Regions from separate parts of the Ancylobacter polymorphus genome, predicted to be linked through region 3. Evidence: riboswitches for the same ligand, from Rfam matches in the RefSeq annotation. Region 3 holds a riboswitch; each other region holds the start of a gene.
The links. Region 3 has a riboswitch for cobalamin ahead of K9D25_RS07045 (energy-coupling factor ABC transporter permease). Riboswitches for the same ligand answer to the same signal wherever they lie in the genome.

Region 1 (3,984 bases), 1.1 Mb from region 3:
AGGCGCGGCGGGCGGACGCGATGTCGCGGGCGAGGTCCTGCGTCTCCCAGGTGAAGCCCTCGCCCATGGAATGCCATTCCACCCGCGCGCCGAAGCTCTCCAGCGCCCGGCGCTCGCCGGAATCCCACGCGCCCTTGATGAACTGGACGACGCCGACCCTCAATCCGTCCGGCTGGCCGAGCGTGCGCAGCGCTAGGCCGAAGGCGGCGGTGGACTTGCCCTTGCCGGGGCCAGTATGGACGAGCAGCAGGCCCTTTTCGACGGTCTTTTCCGCCACTTCCGCGTCCTGCACCGCCTTGCGCTTTTCCATCTTGGCGCGGTGGCGGGCGGCCTCCTCGGGGGAAATCTCGCTCATGCGGCGCTTCCTTTCACGTAAAGCGGCAGGCCGGCGACGGTGAACACCACGCGCTCCGCGCGGGCGGCGACCATCTGGTTGAGCCGTCCCTGCGCGTCGCGGAACCGGCGGGCCAGCGCATTGTCCGGCACGATGGAGAGGCCGACCTCGTTGGAGACGGCCACAATCGGCCCGTCATGGGCGGCGAGCGCTTCCACCAGCGCGGCGGACTCCGTGGCAAGGTCAGCTTCCGCCAGCAGCCGGTTGGAAAGCCAGAGGGTGAGGCAATCGACCAGCACCGGCCGGCCGGGCGGCAGCGCCTTGAGCGCGGCGGCGAGGTCGTGCGGGGCGTCCCGCGTCTCCCAGCCTTCCGCGCGGCGGGCGCGGTGCTCGCCAATGCGCGCGGCCATCTCGTCGTCGAAGGCCTGCGCGGTGGCGAGGTAGCACCAGGGCGGCGGCAGGGCGGTGACGAGGCCTTCGGCATAGGCGCTCTTGCCCGAACGCGCGCCGCCGAGAACGAGCGTCAGCGCCATGGCAGGCAGACCGGGGCAAAGCGGGGCGGCATCGTCATCGGCTCCCAATGGGGCGGCGGCGGGCGAGCGGCGGACTATAGCGGCGGCGCGGGGGCGGGCAACCGCCGGGGGCCGGGGCCTGCGGTTTGACTTTGCCGGCCAAGCCTCCTTTAGTGGCCGCGACCGACGGTTTCCTCCCGCGAGGGAGGGACGAAGAGGGAATGCGGTGCGGGGCTCTCGGGCCCCAATTCCGCGGCTGCCCCCGCAACTGTAAGCGGCGAGCCTCAGCCGGAAGCCACTGGAGACCTCTCCGGGAAGGCGGCGACGAGGCGGCGACCCGCGAGCCAGGAGACCTGCCGGCGGTCCGGTCGTGCGTGCCGGCGGGGTGCCCGGCAGACAGGCAGAGACGCGCCACGGCGCGGCTTCGCGCGGGGATTCCTCCCCGCGACCGACGCATCCCACGAATCCGTCGCCCGTGGAGATGCCGCATGACTACCGATTCCCGCACCGCCCTTGATCGTGTCCCCTGCACCATCGTCACCGGCTTTCTCGGCTCGGGGAAAACGACGCTGATCCGCCATGTGCTGGAGCATGCGCGCGGCAAGAGGCTGGCGGTGATCGTCAACGAATTCGGCGATGTCGGCATCGACGGCGACATCCTCAAAGGCTGCGGCATCGACACCTGCCCGGAAGAGAACATCGTCGAACTCGCCAATGGCTGCATCTGCTGCACCGTGGCGGATGATTTCGTGCCGGCGCTCGACGCCATTCTCGCGCGGGAGCCGAAGGTCGATCACATCCTGATCGAGACCTCCGGCCTCGCTCTGCCCAAGCCCCTGGTGCAGGCCTTCCACTGGCCGGCGATCAAGAGCCGGGTGACGGTGGACGGCGTGGTGGCGGTGGTGGATGGCGAGGCGCTGGCCTCCGGCCGCGTGGCGCATGACCACGACGCGCTCGCCGCTCAGCGCGCCGCCGATGACAGCCTCGACCATGACGACCCGATCGAGGAAGTGTTCGACGACCAGATCGCCTGCGCCGATCTCGTCATCCTGACCAAGGCCGACCTGATCGATGATGCCGGCCAGGCCAAGGCCCGCGCCGCGCTCGACGCCGAACTGCCCAAGGGCGTGCGGGTGGTGAGCGTGACCGAGGGGCGGATCGACCCGGCGATCCTGATGGGCCTCGGCATCGGCACCGAGAACGACATCGAGAACCGCAAGACGCATCACGATGACGAGCTCGACCACGACCACGACGATTTCGACAGTTTCGTCGTCGCGGTGCCTGAAATCACCGACCCGGCCGAGTTCGCGGCACGGGTGGAGCGGGCGGCGGAGGAGGCCGACGTGCTGCGGGTGAAGGGGTTTTTGCCCGTCGCCGGCAAGTCGATGCGGTTGCTGGTGCAGGCGGTCGGCCCGCGCGTGGCGCATCATTTCGACCGCCCCTGGGGCGAAGCTGAGCGCACCGGGCGCCTCGTCGCCATCGGGCTGAAGGGCCTCGACCGCGCCAAGGTGGAGGCGATCCTCGCCGGGGAGCGCGTGGCGGCGTGAGCCTTCCGTCATCCCGGACGGCCGCGAGGCCGATCCGGGATCGCCGGCCGGAATGAACGGCAACCGATCCCGGCCCGGCGCTGCGTGTCGGCCGGGATGACGATTTCAGGAGACCCGCCTTCCCATGCACATTCTCGCCACCAGCTCCTCCAGCCTCGACGATCTCGTCGAGCCGGTCGATCTCGGCCAGACGCCGGGCGAGGTGGTGGTGGTGTCCTTTGCCGACAGCGATCTCGGCGCGCTCGCCACCGCCATGGCGCGGGCGCAGGCGCGGGAGGAAGAGCGGGGCGAGGACCTGCCGAGCCTGCGCCTCGCCAATCTGCGCGATCTGCGCCACCCGATGTCGGTCGACCTCTGGATCGACAAGGTGGCGATCCATGCCCGCATCGTGGTGGTGCGGCTGCTCGGCGGGCTCGACTGGTGGCGCTACGGCGTCGACCGGCTCAGCGCCGAGGCGCGGGCACGGGGCTTTCACCTCGCCGTGCTGCCGGGCGAGGACCGCGACGATCCCCGCCTTGCCGAGGCCTCCACCCTGAGCGAGGCGGAGCTCGCCACACTGCTCGGCTATTTCCGCGCCGGCGGGCCGGGCAATATGGCCGCGCTGCTGCGGCTGCTTGCCACTTATGCGGGGCGGGCGATGCCCCCGCCGTCCGCGGCGCAGAACCTGCCGCTGGCCGGGTTTTATGCGTGGGGCGGGGCGTCCCCCTCACCCAACCCTCTCACCGGCGGGGAGAGGGCTTTGGCCGGCTTCCCACCGCCGTTTTCTTCCCCCTCTCCCCCTCGGGGAGAGGGTCGGGGTGAGGGGGCTTCTGCCGCCGCCATCCCGATCATCTTCTACCGCTCCATGGCGCTGGCGGGCGATACCGCGCCGGTGGAGGCCCTGTGTGCGGCGCTGATCGCGCGCGGGCTCGATCCGCGCCCGATCTTCGTCGCCAGCCTGAAGGAGCCAGTCTCCATCGGCTTCCTGCGCGATGCGCTGGCGGGTATGGACCCGGCCGCGATCCTGACCCTGACCGCCTTCGCCGCCGCCGATCCCGGCGAGGCGACAGTGCTGGACGCGCCCGGCGTGCCGGTGCTGCAAGCGGTCATCGGCACCACCAGCCGCACCGGCTGGACGGAGGGCGTGCGCGGGCTGACCAGCGCCGATCTCGCCATGCATGTGGTGCTGCCCGAACTCGACGGGCGGGTGCTGGCGGGGGCGCTCTCCTTCAAGGCGCCGCAGGAGATGGACGCCGTGCCCGGCTTCGCCGCGCTGGTGAACGCGCCGGTGCCCGACCGTGTGGCGCAGGTGGCAGAGCGCGTCTCTCGCCTGGTGCGGCTGCGCCAGACCCCGCGCGGCGCGCGCCGCGTCGCCGTGCTGATGCCGGACTACGCCGGCGCTCCCGGCCGCACTGGCTGGGCAGTGGGGCTCGACGTGCCGGCGAGCGTGCGGGCGCTGCTGGCCGATTTGAAGGCCGCCGGCTACCGGGTGGAAGACGAGCCTCGCGATGAGACGGCGCTAGTGGCGGCGGTGAGGGGCGGGTCGCCCCCTCTCCCCGCGGGGGAGAGGGATGGGGTGAGGGGTGCTTTTCCCTCTGCCCCCGTTCTA
Region 2 (3,984 bases), 1.6 Mb from region 3:
CGCCATGGAGATCACGTCGCGCCGCGCGCCCCACAGGTCGCCCTGATGTTCGAGGAATTCGGTGGCGACGGTGAAGGGGTTGTCGGCCGTCGTCACCTCGCGCGAGGCTTCCTGGCGGATGCCGATGCGGAAGACCAGGTTCAGCACGATGGCGACGGCGGTGGAGATGGAGAGCGGCGATTCGAGGATCGGCTGAGCCCATTCCGGGGTGAGGCCGACGAGCCCGGGCAGGATCGCCACGGCGAGGCCGGTGAGGATGGCGAGGCCGACGGTGAAGATGCGCCGGTCGCTGAGGCGGCGGGACAGGATGAGTTCCATGCCCGCCACGGTGAGGAAGGCGGCGGCATAGATGAGGATGGCGCCGATGACCGGGGAGGGGATGATGGTCAGCACGCCGATGAGGCGGGGCGAGAAGGCGGCGAGGATGATGAGGATGCCGGAAACGGCACCCACCCGCCACGCCGTCGTGCCCGTGGCGAAGGCGACGCCGACGGCGGCCGAGGAGGAGGCGCTGGCGAAACCGCCGGTAATGGCGGTGCCGATATCGCCGAGGCAGTTGGCCTGAATGGCGCGGCCGGCCTGGTCGAGATCGGCGCGGCGCCAGTCGGCATCGTCCATCCGCTGCATCGACACCACGGTGCCGACCATGTCCACGGCGGACAGCACGCCGGTGATGATCGCCGCCGGGATCAGCGCCCAGGAGAAGAAGCTGATGCCCGGCCAGCCCAGATGCGGCAGGTCGATATAGGGCAGGGTGGCGAAGCTGGCATTGGGCTCCGGCGCGACGCCGAGATAGGCCGCCAGAATCCAGCCGATCGCCGCGCCGATCGCCACCGCGAACAGCCGCAGCATGCCGCGCGAGAAGATGGCGAGGCCGACAATGATGACGAGCGTCACCGAGCTGACGAGGGCATAGCGCAGATCGAGATCGGGCGTGATCTCGCCGGAGATGCCGAACACCCGCCGCAGCGCCGGATCGGCGAGGGCGACGCCCAGCATGGTGACGGCGACGCCGCACACTTCCGGCGGGAACACCGCCCTCAGCGCGCGCATGAATCGCGACAGGGTGAGCTGCGAGATGGCGGCGACGAGGCTCATGCCGGCATAAAGCGCCGGTCCGCCGGCGGCGAGCGACTGCACCGCCAGCGGCATGTGCGCCATGTTCGGAATCTGCACCAGCAACATGCCCGCGCCGGGCTTGGGCAGGCATTCCAGCAGCGTGGCGAGCCCCATGAAGATGATGCAACTGGTGATGAAAAGCTGGGTATCGTCGAAGGACAGCCCCGCCTCGGCGGCGGCGACGAGCGGATAGACGATGAACAGCAGCGCGAGCGTGGCGTGCTGGACCCCGAGGATGAGCACCGTGCCGACGGGCGGCTTCTCATTGGCCGAGTAGATGATGTTTGTCGGCTTGCGCGGCATTGCGGGCCCTTGGAAGACATGGCGGGGCCAGGGCGGCGCCCGTCCGGATGCGGGATCGAGGCTTCCGCCCGACGCTGCCGACGGCAGGGGAATCTGCTGGTGCGACTATGATATTTCGCCGAGGGCCGGGCAAGGTCGACCATCGCCAACTTTCGGCGCGTGCCGGCGGGTGCGGGCCTTGTCGTCGTAAGTGATACAATGTATCAAATTCATTCTGCGCTGGCGCAAGCCGGGCGAAGGGCTCGGGCGAACCGGCACGCTTGACGGCGGGGGCGAAGCGTTTACGGTCGCGGTCGATCACGGTTCTTCGGGCACCCGCCCGAAGCTAAGAGGGAATTCGGTGAGGCGCCCCGCGCCAAAGCCGAGGCTGCCCCCGCAACTGTAAGCGGCGAGCCCTCTGCCCATCGTCCACTGGCGTTCCGGTTTCGGCCGGGCGCTGGGAAGGCCGGGCGGAGCCAGCGTCGACCCGCGAGCCAGGAGACCTGCCCTGATCGCACACAATCTTTCGGGCGGGGTGCTCCGAAGGTTGCCTTCCCGGCGGGCGTGCGAATCGCTCCCGCCTGGGCGGTGCCCTTTACGCTTCCCGTCTTCCTGTTCAGGAAGCGGTGACAATGCTCAACACGACCTCTCATCTTTTCCGTCGCTCGGCCCATGGCCTCGCCGTGGCGCTTGGCCTGCTCGCCGGCGCGGGCATGACGCAGGCCCTTGCCGGCACGACCTATCCGCTCACCCTTGAGAATTGCGGCTCCAAGGTGGTGATCGACCACGCGCCCAAGCGCGTGGTGAGCATCGGCCAGGCGCAGACGGAAATCCTCTATGCGCTCGGCCTCGGCGACCGCGTGGTGGCCAGCGCGCTGTGGTTCGGCCCCGTGGCCAAGCCTTATGCGGCCGTGAATGAAGGAGTGAAGCGGCTCGCCGACAATGATCCGAGCTTCGAGGCGGTGGTCGGGCAGGAGCCGGACCTCGTGGTCGCGATGTATGAGTGGCACATCGGGCCCAATGGCATCGTCGCCAAGCGCGAGCGCTTCGACGGGGTGAAGGTGCCGGTCTATGTTTCGCCCACCGACTGCGTCGGCAAGGACAATAGCGGCGCCGGCGACGGGGTGCGGACGCAGATGTATTCGACCGAGCTGCTCTACCGGAACATCCGCGAATATGGCGCCATCTTCGACGTGTCGGACCGCGCCGAGGCACTGGTCGCCCGGCTGAAGGCGCGCGAGGAAGCCGCCGCACGCAAGGTCGCAGCGCTGAAGGGCCGGGATATGTCCATGGCGCTGTGGTTCTCCAGCAAGGAGATCAAGGGCGACGCCTTCCTTGCCGGAAAGAACGGCGTGCCGGCCTATGTGATGGAACAGCTCGGCGCCCGAAACATCATCACCACCGAGGAGGAATGGCCGCTGGTCGGCTGGGAAACCATCGCCGCCAACGACCCCGACGTGCTGGTGCTGGTGAAGATGGACCGCCGCCGCTTTCCCGCCGACGATATCGACGCCAAGCTCGCCTTCCTCAAGACCGACCCGGTGGCGAGCCAGCTCTCCGCCGTGAAGAACGGGCGCATCGTCATCGTCGATGTCGCGGCCACACGGCCGGGGCTCGACACGGTGGACGGCCTGGAGGCCATCGCAGCGGCGGTGCAGGGCTTCGGTCTGGTCCATTGAGCCACATCGCCATCGGGCCGAACTGGCCGGCGCGGTTTGCCCTCGCCGGCCTCTCCCTCGCCGCGCTCGTCGTCGCCATCGCGCTGGCGGTGACGGTCGGCGAGATGCCGATTCCGCTTGGCGTCGCCTTCCGCGCGCTCGGCAACGGGCTGTTCGATCTCGGCTACCCTGTCAGCGCCATCCAGCAGGGGGTTATCTTCGAGTACCGGCTCAGCCGGGCGCTGATGGCGGCCTTGTGCGGCGGCGCGCTGGCGCTTTCCGGCGCGATCCTGCAGGCGCTGCTGCGCAACCCGCTGGCGGAACCCTATATTCTCGGCGTCTCCGCCGGCGCTTCCACGGGCGCGGTGTGTGTGATGATCCTCGGCTTTGGCGGGGCGACGCTCGGCCTGTCCGGCGGGGCGTTTCTCGGCTCGGTGGCGGCGCTGGTGCTGGTCGGCCTGCTCGCCGCCGGGGCGGGCGGGGCCAGCGACCGGGTGATTCTCGCCGGCGTCGCCGGCTCGCAGCTGTTCAACGCGGCGACCGCCACCATTGTCACGACGATGGCGAGCGCCGAACAGGCGCGGGGCGTGATGTTCTGGCTGCTCGGCAATTTCGGCGGCGTGCGCTGGTCGGACCTCGCGGTGGCCGCGCCGGTGGCGCTGTTCGGCTTCCTTGTGTGCATGGTCCACGCCAAGGCGCTGGACGCCTTCGCCTTCGGCGCCGATGCGGCGGCCTCGCTCGGCATCCCTGTGGCGCGGGTGCGGCTGGTGCTGCTGGCCACCACCGCGCTGCTCACCGCCACCATGGTGGCGATTGTCGGCACGGTCGGCTTTGTCGGGCTGGTGATCCCGCATGCGGCGCGCTTCCTCGTCGGCCCCGGCCATGCCCGGCTGCTGCCGGCCTGCCTCGTCATCGGCGCGGTGTT
Region 3 (3,984 bases):
CGCCTGCCAGTGCTGTAATGCTGCCGGAACGGCCCGTCTGAGGGGCTTCCGGCGCCTTGCCGGATTGCCTCCATGTATATGAGCCCCCTTCCCGCCGACTCCCGTCCTCTCGGCCCGTTGCCGATCAATGCGTCGCCGCTCAGTCCCCTTCCAGCGGCAGAGCCGCCGGCGTTCGCCTTCGAGGCGCGGCTTCCATTGCCTGCCGGCCCGCTTGACCGCAGCCCCGCGCTCGCCCCCAGCCCCGTGCTTTGCTGGGCGACGGGCCTCACCGTCGGCCTGCCCGCCGCGGGGGACACGACCCCGCTCTATCGTGTGGCGAAGGGCTGCCTGGCGCTGATGCGCCAGCTTGATGCCGAGCGGCGGCAGATCCTCGACATTCTCGGTCCCGGCCGTTTGCTCGATGCGGCCATGCTCGCGCGGCTGGAGGGGACGGCGGTGACGCTGGCGCCGACCGAGCTTGCGCCGGTGGCGGCGCCTCCCGAGCTGTGCCGCCGGCTGAGGGCGGAGAACCAGGAACTGCTGCTGGTGCGCGCGCTCGGCCATGTCACGCGGCTCGGCCGGCAGAGCGCCGGCGAGCGCGTGGCGGCGGCGCTGCTGGACCTCGCGGCGCAGTTCGCGCCAGCCGGCGCGGCGCGCGGGCCGGCGGTCGGCTTTCCCCTGCATCTCGGCCGGGGCGACCTTGCCGACTGGCTCGGCCTGACGCTGGAGACGGTGAGCCGCTGCATGAGCCGCCTGCGCGAAGAGGGGCTGATCGCTTTCGGCCGGGAGGGGGGGCTGGTGCTGGAAGACCCCGCCGCGCTCGCGCGCGTCGCCGTCGGTGCCCGCAAGGTGGAGGCGCTCTATGCCGCTAAGGGGCGTCCGGCGGGGCACCCGGCCGACGCCCGCCGGCCGGGCCGCCGGACCGCGCGGCCTGCGCCTTCCGGAGAGGTCGCGACTTGCGCGCCGTGAGCGCGCGCTGTTCTATGCGCGGGTCGATGCACCCATCGATTCCTCATGGTGTCCGCGAGGCCAGCCCTCGCGGATGAAACGGGAACGGGGAAGGGCGTGGCGCCGCAAGGTGGCGCGCCCGAAGCCCCGACCGCCCCCGCGACTGTGAGCGGCGAGCGGCCTTCCATCGAGCCACTGGAACGGACCTTCGGGCCCGTCCGGGAAGGCGGAAGGCATGCCGTGACCCGCGAGTCAGGAGACCGGCCAGGAGGAGGAACCCCATGCGCGCCGTCGGGTGAGACGGCACAGGAGAACACCATGCATATCGAACCCGGCCTCGTGGCCGAAGGAAAGATCTGGCTCAGCTATGTGACGGCGGCCGGCGCGGGCGCCTTTACGCTGAAGCTCGCCGCCGAGGCGGTGGCCGAGCGCGGCCTCGTCTCGCTCGCTATCCGCAGCCTCGCCACCACGGCGCTCGTCTTCTGCTTTTTCGAGGTGCTGCCGCACCATCCGGTGGGCGTTTCCGAGGTGCATCTCATCCTCGGCTCGACGCTGTTCCTCATCTTCGGTGTGGCGCCGGCGGCGATCGGGCTGGCGGCGGGGCTGGCGATCCAGGGCGTTTTCTTCGCGCCGTTCGACCTGCCGCAATATGGCATGAACGTCACCACGCTGCTGGTCCCACTGTTCGCACTGGCCTCACTGTCCACCCGACTGGTCGCGCCGAACACGCCCTATGTGGAGCTCAAGTACCGGCAGGCGCTGGCGCTTTCCACCACCTACCAGGCGGGAATCGTGGCCTGGGTGGCGTTCTGGGCCTTCTACGGCCACGGTTTCACGGTGGAAAACGCGTCGTCGATCGCGTCCTTCGGTGCGGCCTATATGCTTGTTATCATTGTGGAACCTCTCGTCGATCTCGCGGTGCTCGCCGCCGCCAAGGCGCTGAGCGGCCTGCGCGGGACGCCGCTGTTCGAGCGGCGGCTCTACGACCCGGCGTGACACTCCGTGCCGGGTGGCGCTAAGCCGCCCGGCATTGGTCCTTTCCGTCGATAGATCGAAAAAAAACGGCGTGTGAGGAAGCACTTACCATGGAAGCGTCGCAAGCCGGTCCCACCGAAGGCCCGCTCAGCGGTATCCGGGTGATCGAACTCGGCAATCTGATCGCCGCTCCCTTCGCCGCCCGGCTGATGGCGGAGTTCGGCGCCGAGGTGATCAAGGTCGAGGCGCCGGGCGAGGGCGATCCGCTGCGCAAATGGCGCAAGCTGCATGAGGGCACCTCGTTGTGGTGGTACCTGCAGTCGCGCAACAAGAAATCCGTCGCCATAAATATGCGCCTGCCCGAGGGGCAGGAGGTGGTGCGCCGCCTGGTGCGCGAGGCGGATGTGTTGATCGAGAATTTCCGCCCCGGCACGCTGGAGCGATGGGGGCTCGGCTGGGACGCGCTGAAAGCCATCAACCCGAACCTCGTCATGGTCCGCATCTCCGGCTTCGGCCAGGATGGGCCCTATCGCGAGCGGCCCGGCTTCGGGGCGGTGGGCGAGGCGATGGGCGGCATGCGCTTCACGACAGGCGAGCCCGACCGCCCGCCGGCGCGCACCGGCATCAGCATCGGTGACTCGCTGGCCGCGCTGCACGCGGTGATGGGGGCGCTGATGGCACTGCTCCATATCAAGTCCGGGCGCGGCACGGGGCAGGTCGTGGATGTGTCGCTGTTCGAGAGCGTCTTCAACATGATGGAGAGCCTGGTCCCGGAATTCGATGCCTTCGATTTTGTGCGCACCCGCTCGGGGGGCGCGCTGCCGGGCATCGCGCCGTCGAATTCCTACCCGACCAAGGAAGGTACCTATGTGATCGTGGCCGGTAATGGCGACGGCATCTTTCGTCGGCTGATGGGCGCGATCGGCCGCGACGATCTCGCCGGCGACCCGCGCCTCGCCTCCAATGACGGGCGCGTGCGCCATGTCGAGGAGATTGACGGGGCGATCACGGACTGGACCGGCCGGCACTCGCTCGACGAGGTGACCGCCGCGCTCGATGCCGCCGAAGTGCCCAATGGGCGCATCTATTCGGTCGCCGACATTGTGAGCGACCCGCAGTATCTCGCCCGCGACATGATCCTGCCTTCCACACTGCCCGACGGGCTGAAGGTGAAGATGCCAGGCATCGTGCCCAAGCTTTCCGCCACACCCGGCGCTGTGAACTGGCTGGGCCCGCAACTCGGCGAACACACCGCGCCGGTTCTGGCGGCGCTGGGTTATGGGGCCGAGGAGGTCGCCGCGCTGGTCGCGAGCGGCGCCGTGGCCGCGGCCGGGGAGCCCGTTGAGGCCGACGGAGATGCGCCGTGAACGCCCCGGCTTGCAGCGCCGGCTCTCCGCCGCGCGTCTTCCTCCAGGAAGTGGTGACCCGCGACGGGTTGCAGATCGAACCCCGCTTCCTGCCCACCGAGGATAAGGTGGCTCTGATCGACGCGCTGTCCCAGACCGGCGTCGCCAAGATCGAGGTGACATCCTTCGTCTCGCCCAAGGCCGTACCGAACCTTGCCGATGCGGCCGAGGTCGCGCGCGCGATCACCCGCAGGCCCGATGTGACCTATGTCGCACTCGTGCCCAATCTGCGCGGTGCGGAGGCAGCGCTGGAGGCGGAGATGGACGAGCTGAACCTCGTGCTTTCCGTGAGCGAAACGCACAACCTCGCCAATATGCGCATGACGCCGGCGCAGTCGCTGGAGGGCTTCCACGCCATCGTCGCCGCAGCGGCGGGCACAAAAGCGACGCTCAACGGTTCTATCGCCACCGCCTTCGGCTGCCCGTTCGAGGGCCGGCAGCCCGCTGAAAAGGTGCTCGATCTCTCGGAGGCTCTGCTCGCGGCGGGCCTGCATTCGGTGACGCTGGCCGATACCACGGGCATGGCCAATCCCCGACAGGTCGGCGGGCTGGTCTCCGCCTTCCGGGCGCGCTTCCCCGGCGTGCCGCTCACGCTGCACTTTCACAATACGCGCGGCATGGGCCTCGCCAATGTGCTGAGCGCGTTGGAGGCGGGCGCGGACCGTTTCGATGCGTC

Region 1: it holds a riboswitch for cobalamin, as region 3 does, so the genes downstream of both, cobW (cobalamin biosynthesis protein CobW) here and K9D25_RS07045 (energy-coupling factor ABC transporter permease) in region 3, are expected to answer to the same signal.
Region 2: it holds a riboswitch for cobalamin, as region 3 does, so the genes downstream of both, K9D25_RS14505 (ABC transporter substrate-binding protein) here and K9D25_RS07045 (energy-coupling factor ABC transporter permease) in region 3, are expected to answer to the same signal.

What each region holds. Positions count from the first base shown of each region.
Region 1 covers NZ_CP083239.1:2,573,243-2,577,226, forward strand. The annotation lists gene cobO (cob(I)yrinic acid a,c-diamide adenosyltransferase) at 1-355, opposite strand, end outside; gene cobU (bifunctional adenosylcobinamide kinase/adenosylcobinamide-phosphate guanylyltransferase) at 352-867, opposite strand; cobalamin riboswitch at 1,017-1,221, shown strand; gene cobW (cobalamin biosynthesis protein CobW) at 1,335-2,396, shown strand; gene cobN (cobaltochelatase subunit CobN) at 2,521-3,984, shown strand, end outside.
Region 2 covers NZ_CP083239.1:3,074,110-3,078,093, forward strand. The annotation lists gene K9D25_RS14500 (uracil-xanthine permease family protein) at 1-1,422, opposite strand, end outside; cobalamin riboswitch at 1,706-1,926, shown strand; gene K9D25_RS14505 (ABC transporter substrate-binding protein) at 2,034-3,080, shown strand; gene K9D25_RS14510 (FecCD family ABC transporter permease) at 3,077-3,984, shown strand, end outside.
Region 3 covers NZ_CP083239.1:1,501,392-1,505,375, forward strand. The annotation lists gene K9D25_RS07035 (hypothetical protein) at 1-18, shown strand, start outside; gene K9D25_RS07040 (Crp/Fnr family transcriptional regulator) at 73-948, shown strand; cobalamin riboswitch at 978-1,210, shown strand; gene K9D25_RS07045 (energy-coupling factor ABC transporter permease) at 1,246-1,923, shown strand; gene K9D25_RS07050 (CaiB/BaiF CoA transferase family protein) at 2,013-3,269, shown strand; gene K9D25_RS07055 (hydroxymethylglutaryl-CoA lyase) at 3,266-3,984, shown strand, end outside.